Regions from separate parts of the Pseudomonas solani genome, predicted to be linked through region 1. Evidence: predicted binding sites of a transcription regulator. Region 1 holds the regulator's gene; the other holds the start of a gene.

The links. The regulator LexA, encoded in region 1, represses DNA repair genes until DNA is damaged. The targets are predictions, from matches to a motif close to CTGTNTNNNNANACAG.
Region 2: the regulator LexA is predicted to act here: its motif matches at 1,859-1,874, upstream of recN (DNA repair protein RecN).

Annotation. Positions count from the first base shown of each region.
Region 1 is NZ_AP023081.1:4,252,328-4,255,732, forward strand. It holds gene PSm6_RS19380 (DUF6586 family protein) at 1-370, shown strand, start outside; gene PSm6_RS19385 (hypothetical protein) at 442-675, shown strand; gene sulA (SOS-induced cell division inhibitor SulA) at 775-1,236, opposite strand; gene lexA (transcriptional repressor LexA) at 1,248-1,856, opposite strand; gene PSm6_RS19400 (TetR/AcrR family transcriptional regulator) at 2,097-2,804, shown strand; gene PSm6_RS19405 (L,D-transpeptidase) at 2,849-3,373, shown strand; gene nagZ (beta-N-acetylhexosaminidase) at 3,383-3,405, shown strand, end outside.
Region 2 is NZ_AP023081.1:1,354,465-1,357,869, reverse strand. It holds gene fur (ferric iron uptake transcriptional regulator) at 1-92, shown strand, start outside; gene recN (DNA repair protein RecN) at 163-1,836, opposite strand; gene grpE (nucleotide exchange factor GrpE) at 1,989-2,558, shown strand; gene dnaK (molecular chaperone DnaK) at 2,659-3,405, shown strand, end outside.

The DNA.
Region 1 (3,405 bases):
CGGCGCCTTGCTCGGGCTTTGCCACGAGATCGCGGGCTATTACCGCCTGCCCGAGGCCAATGCACCGCGCCCCGAGATGCTGCTCACTGCTGACGTGCTGGCTGCTGCGCCGAGCCCTGAACTATCGGAACTGGTGGAACTGGCCCAGCAGCAGGAAACCTGGCTTGCCGAGCTGCTGGTCGCCTATGGCGCGCTGTTCCTGCCGCCCCAGGCGCCGAAGAAGGCCAAGGTCGATCCGACGTTGCCTTTGATAGAAGCGGTGAGCGTGGATGACGAGCCGCCGGCCCTGTCCCGAGCAACTCTGGAAGAGTGGCGGCAACACCTGAAAAACCTGGCATTGCGTTTCCGCGAGGCGCTGTCGGAGTGCTGAGTTGATCGATGGGCTAGGGTGGCCCGTCAGCCGGCTGGTACAATGCCCGCCTTTAGTGGAGAGATGACCCCATGCCAACGTCCTTTCTGGAAATAGTCGAGCTGCCCGACGGCCGCATCATCCTGCGCCGCGCGGAAGACGAGGAGGCGTTGGTGACGCTGGACTTCTCTTCCGACGCCAAGGCATTCCTGCAGGGGCATCACCTGGAAGTCGCCAAGGCCATGCTCAATGTGGGCGTGCAGATGGCCGGCCGCCTGGCTGAAGGCGAAGTGGACCACGAAGAAGGCCCGCGCGTCCTGCACTGACGGGGCGCTCTGTCGGCTCCCGCCCGCTGGAACCGATTATTCCTCACCCGTGTTACCAACCCGTTGCGGCTACATGGCCTGTTTACGGGTAACGGTCTCTTATCCCAGTCGGATATTCAGGCTTTGCGCGCCACCCTGGCGTGCGGCGTGTGCGAGCGCCTGCTTTTCGGTGCGGTTCAGCGGCAGCCAGCTGACGACCGTATGGCTGCGGCCCAGCCTCAGGGCTTCGCAAGCCAGTTCCAGCGCGCTGCGTTCTCCCCTTGGGTCGAGAAGCAGGATGCGCTCCCGATTCAGTCCGGCATCCCGCAACCAGGCCTGTGTCAGGCTGGCGGGTGCACCGATCAGCGTCAGCCAGCGGGCATCCTGTTCCTGGCTGAGCTCCCGCAGGATGGGGGCGAGCAAGTGGCGGCAGTGCCCGGCAGCTCCGCTCAGCGAAAGCTCACTGAAGGCTTCGGGCTCCTCTTCCCATTGCGGCTCCAGTGCCAGGGGCGCCGGGTTGGCGACAATGGCGTCGTGGAACAGCGGCAGTTGGGTTCGGCCAAACGATTGCGGGAACTGCATGACGCCTCCTATCAGCGGCGGATGACGCCGACGCTCAAGCCTTCGATGACCAGGTCCTGCTCCTGCAGGTTCACCTCGATCGGTGCGAAATCCGGGTTCTCGGCGATCAGCCAGACCTTGTCGCCTTCGCGCTTGAAGCGCTTCACGGTGACTTCGTCATCCAGGCGCGCGACGACTATCTGGCCGTTGCGAACTTCACGCGTGGTGTGCACGGCCAGCAGGTCGCCGTCATGGATGCCGATGTCCTTCATGCTCATGCCGCGTACGCGCAACAGATAGTCGGCGCGGGGATGGAAGAACTCCGGGTTGATGCGGCAGGATTCTTCGATGTTCTGTTGGGCGAGGATGGGAGCGCCAGCGGCCACGCGCCCGATGATGGGCAGGCCTTCTTCCTCGGTGCTGGGCTCGAAGCCGGGGATGCGGATGCCTCGCGAGGCGCCGGGGGTCATCTCGATGGCGCCCTTGCGGGCCAGCGCCTTGAGGTGCTCTTCAGCGGCGTTGGGCGATTTGAAGCCCAGTTCCTGGGCGATCTCCGCGCGGGTGGGCGGATAGCCGTTGTCTTCTATGCAGCGCTTGATGAAGGCGAGGATCTCGGCTTGGCGGGGCGTGAGTTTCAGCATGTCGGCGCTCTGTCTTTTTATACAGTGACTGGAATTATATACAGTGATCATCGCTTGGCAACAAGTGTTCTCTGCATCCTCTGCCGGGCGGCCATTGAGCTCTAGTGACTTGCCCGCTGTCTTGCGGGAATATGTCGCCTGCGAGCCGTGACCGGAGCGTCAGAAGATGGTGTATGCGGCTTGACAAGCCAGCGGCCTGAAACGTATGTTTCAAACAAGTGTTTGTCAGGCGGAGGAGCCATGGCCCAGTCGGAAACCGTCGAACGCATTCTTGATGCAGCGGAACAGCTGTTCGCGGAGAAAGGCTTCGCCGAGACTTCGTTGCGTTTGATCACCAGCAAGGCGGGTGTGAACCTGGCTGCTGTGAACTATCACTTCGGCTCGAAGAAGGCGCTTATCCAGGCGGTGTTCTCGCGCTTCCTGGGGCCTTTCTGCCAGAGTCTGGAGCGCGAGCTCGATCGCCGGCAGGCGAAGACCGAGGCGCGCGCGACCCTCGAAGAACTCCTGGAAATGCTGGTCGAGCAGGCGCTGGCGGTGAAGCCGCGCAGCGGTAACGACCTGTCCATCTTCATGCGTTTGCTGGGCCTGGCCTTCAGCCAGAGCCAGGGGCACCTGCGCAAGTACCTCGAAGAGGTGTACGGCAAGGTCTTCCGCCGCTACATGCTGCTGGTCAATGAGTCGGCCCCCAAGGTGCCGCCGCTGGAGCTGTTCTGGCGGGTGCACTTCATGCTCGGGGCTGCGGCGTTCAGCATGTCCGGAATCAAGGCGCTGCGCGCGATGGCCGAAACCGATTTCGGCGTGAATACGTCCATCGAGCAGGTGATGCGCCTGATGGTGCCGTTCCTCGCGGCAGGCATGCGCGCCGATACCGGCTTGTCCGACGAGACTCTTTCCAAAGCGGTGCTCAAGCCGCGCAGCAAGTCCCCGAGCGCGCCCGTCAAGGCTTGATCGCCGGTGGGCGAGGCCATGGGGATCGGCTAAGCTAGCGCCCCATGTCCGACCTCGATCTACTCCATGTCTCCATCGCTGACCAGCGCCTCTACGGCTTTGCCGGAGAGCGTCTGGTGCTGCGCCTTCCCGTCTCCACCGCGCTCAATGGCGCCGGTGAACTCAGTGGCTCCAATTGCACCCCGCGCGGCCTTCACCAGGTGCGCGCGAAGATCGGTGAGGGGTTGCCGCAGGGGGCTGTACTGCGTGGCAGGCGTTGGACCGGCGAGACCTGGACGCCGGATCTGCATGCCCAGTTTCCCGGACGCGACTGGATACTCAGCCGCATCCTCTGGCTGAGCGGCCGCGAGCCCGGGCGCAACCGCCTCGGCAAGGTCGACAGCATGCGTCGCTATATCTATTTGCACGGCACGCCGGACAGCGAACCCATGGGCGTGCCGCTGTCCCATGGCTGTGTGCGCCTGCGCAATGCCGACCTGCTTGAACTCTTCCCCCGCGTGCCCGTCCACTGTGCTGTTCTGATAGACGAAGCACCTCGTCCCGAGTGGTCCGTGGCCGAACTCTCCTAAGGAAACCCCATGCAAGGCTCCCTGATGCTGGA
Region 2 (3,405 bases), 2.9 Mb from region 1:
AGATCGAGAAACGCCAGAAAGAGATCGTCAAGGAGCATGGCTTCGAGCTGGTCGATCACAATCTGGTGCTGTACGTGCGCAAGAAAAAATAAGCGCGCTGCCAGCCAGAAACGAAAGAAGGCGACCCTCGGGTCGCCTTCTTCGTTTTCGCGCATTGGGAAGTCAGCCCTGGGCGCTGGTGATCATTTTCCTGGCGTGGGCGATGGATTCGTCGGTGAGGTCGAGTCCGCCAAGCATGCGCGCGATCTCCTCGATGCGCGCGGCTTCGGTGAGGTTGGAGACGGCGGTGCGGGTTTCCTTGCTGCCGCGCAGCTTGTGCACGAACAGGTGGTTGTGACCCTGTGCTGCTACCTGCGGCAAGTGGGTGACGGTGAGCACTTGGCCGCGCTCGCCGAGGCGGCGCAGCAGTTGCCCGACCACTTCGGCGGTGGGGCCGCCGATGCCCACGTCCACTTCGTCGAAGACCAGGGTCGGTACCCGTGAGGTCTGGGCGGTGATCACCTGGATGGCCAAGCTGATACGCGAGAGTTCGCCACCCGAGGCGACCTTCGCCAGTGCCTTGAGGGGTTGGCCGGGGTTGGCGCTGACCAGGAACTCGACCTGCTCCATGCCGTTGGCCTGCGGATCCTGTGCCGGCAACGGGTGCAGCTCGACGGTGAAGCGCCCGCCGGGCATGCCCAGACGCTGCATTTCCACCTCTACGGCCTTGGCCAGCTTGCCGGCGGATTTGCCGCGCAGTTTGCTCAGCTCCGCCGCCTTGGTCTGGTAGTGACGGGTGTAGGACTCGAGTTCTTCGGTCAGGCGCTCGACGGCTTCGTCGTCCGCATTCAGGGCTTCGATCTCTTCCAGTAGGGATTGCTGCAGGTTGGCCAGCTCGCTCGGGTGTACGCGGTGCTTGCGTGCCAGCGTATAGATGCTGTCGAGGCGCTCTTCCAGTTGCTGCTGGCGCTGAGGGTCGGCGTCGAAGTGGTCGATGAAGCGGTTGATCTCGCCAACCGCTTCCTCCACCTGGATCTGGGCGCTGGCCAGCAGGTTGACGGCTTCGGCGATGGCGCCCTGCTGGGTGTTGAAGGCGGTGAGGCGGTTGAGGCTGGAGGTGAGGGCGCTGAGTACGTTGCCCGCATCGCTTTCGCTGCACATGTCCAGCACCTGGCGGCAGCCGGCGAGCAGGCTCTCGGCGTTGGAGAGGTTCTTGTGCTCCTGCTCCAGCTGATCGAGTTCGGATTCGCCGAGGGCGAGGTTTTCCAGTTCCTCCAACTGGTAGCTGAGCAACTGGTGGCGGGCGCGCTGTTCTTCGCCGCTGCGGGACAGGCGCTCCAGCTCCTGGCGGGTCTGCTTCCAGCGCTGCGCGGCGAGCTGGACCTGGCGGGCCAGTTCGCTGGCGCTGGCGAATTCGTCGAGCAGGCGGCGGTGGGTGTCGAGCTTGAGCAGGGACTGGTGCTCGTGCTGGCTGTGGATGTCGATCAGCAGCTCGCCGAGGGTCTTGAGGTCGCCCTGGGGGCAGGGGGTGCCATTTATATAGGCGCGCGAGCGGCCTTCGGCGGTGATGACCCGGCGCAGGATGCAGGGGCCGTCGTTGTCCAGGTCGCGCTCGGCGAGCCAGGTGCGGGCCTCGGGGATGTCGTGGAGGTCGAAGCTGGCGAGGATGTCGGCCTTGTCCGCGCCGGGGCGCACTACGCCGCTGTCGGCGCGGTCGCCCAGGGTCAGGCCGAGTGCGTCGAGCATGATCGACTTGCCTGCACCGGTCTCGCCGGTGATCACCGACATGCCGCCGGCGAGTTCGAGATCGAGGTGTTCGACGATGGCGTAGTTGTGAACGGAAAGGTGGACCAGCATGGCGGCACTCCCAGGGCGATGGCTGGGTATTTATACAGTGTTTGTTTTCCGCCTGACAATCACCCCTCCCCCTTGAACCGACAAATTGCGACCCCATATAGGCGGACAGATCGCCGGGTTATGCCCCGGCCCGTTTTTGAAAGGAGGAACGCATGGCTGACGAACAGACCCTGGATAATCAGAACCCTGAAGCGAACGCTGCTGCCGAAGGCGCCGCTGGCGACGATCTGGCGGTTCGTGTGCAGACGCTGGAAGAGCAACTGGCTGCCGCCCAGGATCAGTCCCTGCGCGTTGCCGCCGAATTGCAGAACATCCGCCGCCGTGCAGAGCAGGATGTGGAAAAGGCGCACAAGTTCGCGCTGGAAAAATTCGCCAATGACCTGCTGCCGGTGGTGGACAGCCTCGAGCGTGGTCTGGAGCTGACCGCGGCCGATGACGAGTCGATCAAGCCGGTGCGTGAGGGCATGGAACTGACTCTCAAGCTGTTCCACGACACCCTCAAGCGCTACCAGCTGGAAGCGGTCGACCCGCACGGTGCGCCGTTCAACCCGGAGCACCACCAGGCCATGGCAATGCAGGAAAGCACCCACGTGGAGCCCGGCAGCGTGCTGAAGGTGTTCCAGAAGGGCTACCTGCTGAACGGTCGCCTGCTGCGCCCCGCCATGGTGGTGGTCAGCAAGGCTCCGAGTGAAGCGCCGCCGTCCATCGACGAGCAGGCTTGAAATCCGGCCTCCGGCCCCCATTTGTTAGTTCAAGCGTTTTTATGCTGCCGCGGCCAGTGAAACGGGGTCTCGGCAAATCCAAAGTTTCGGGAGAGAGAATATGGGCAAAATCATCGGTATCGACCTGGGGACCACCAACTCCTGCGTGGCTATCCTGGAGAACGGTAACGTCAAGGTGATCGAGAACGCCGAAGGCACTCGTACCACCCCGTCGATCATCGCTTACACCAACGATGGCGAGATCCTTGTCGGCCAGTCCGCCAAGCGCCAGGCGGTAACCAACCCGCACAACACCCTGTACGCCGTGAAGCGCCTGATCGGTCGTCGCTTCGAAGAAGACGTCGTGCAGAAAGACATCAAGATGGTTCCCTACAAGATCGCCAAGGCCGACAACGGTGACGCCTGGGTCGAAGTGAAGGGCCAGAAGATGGCACCGCCGCAGATTTCCGCAGAAGTGCTGAAGAAGATGAAGAAAACCGCCGAAGACTACCTCGGCGAGACCGTGACCGAAGCGGTGATCACCGTTCCGGCCTACTTCAACGACAGCCAGCGCCAGGCTACCAAGGACGCCGGTCGTATCGCCGGTCTGGACGTCAAACGCATCATCAACGAACCGACTGCGGCTGCGCTGGCCTATGGCATGGACAAGGCCAAGGGCGACCACACCGTGATCGTCTATGACCTGGGCGGCGGTACCTTCGACGTGTCGGTGATCGAGATCGCCGAAGTCGACGGCGAGCACCAGTTCGAGGTTCTGGCCACCAACGGCGACACCTTCCTGGGTGGTGAGGACTTCGACATCCGCCTGATCGACTACCTCGTCGACGAGTTCAAGAAAGAGTCCGGC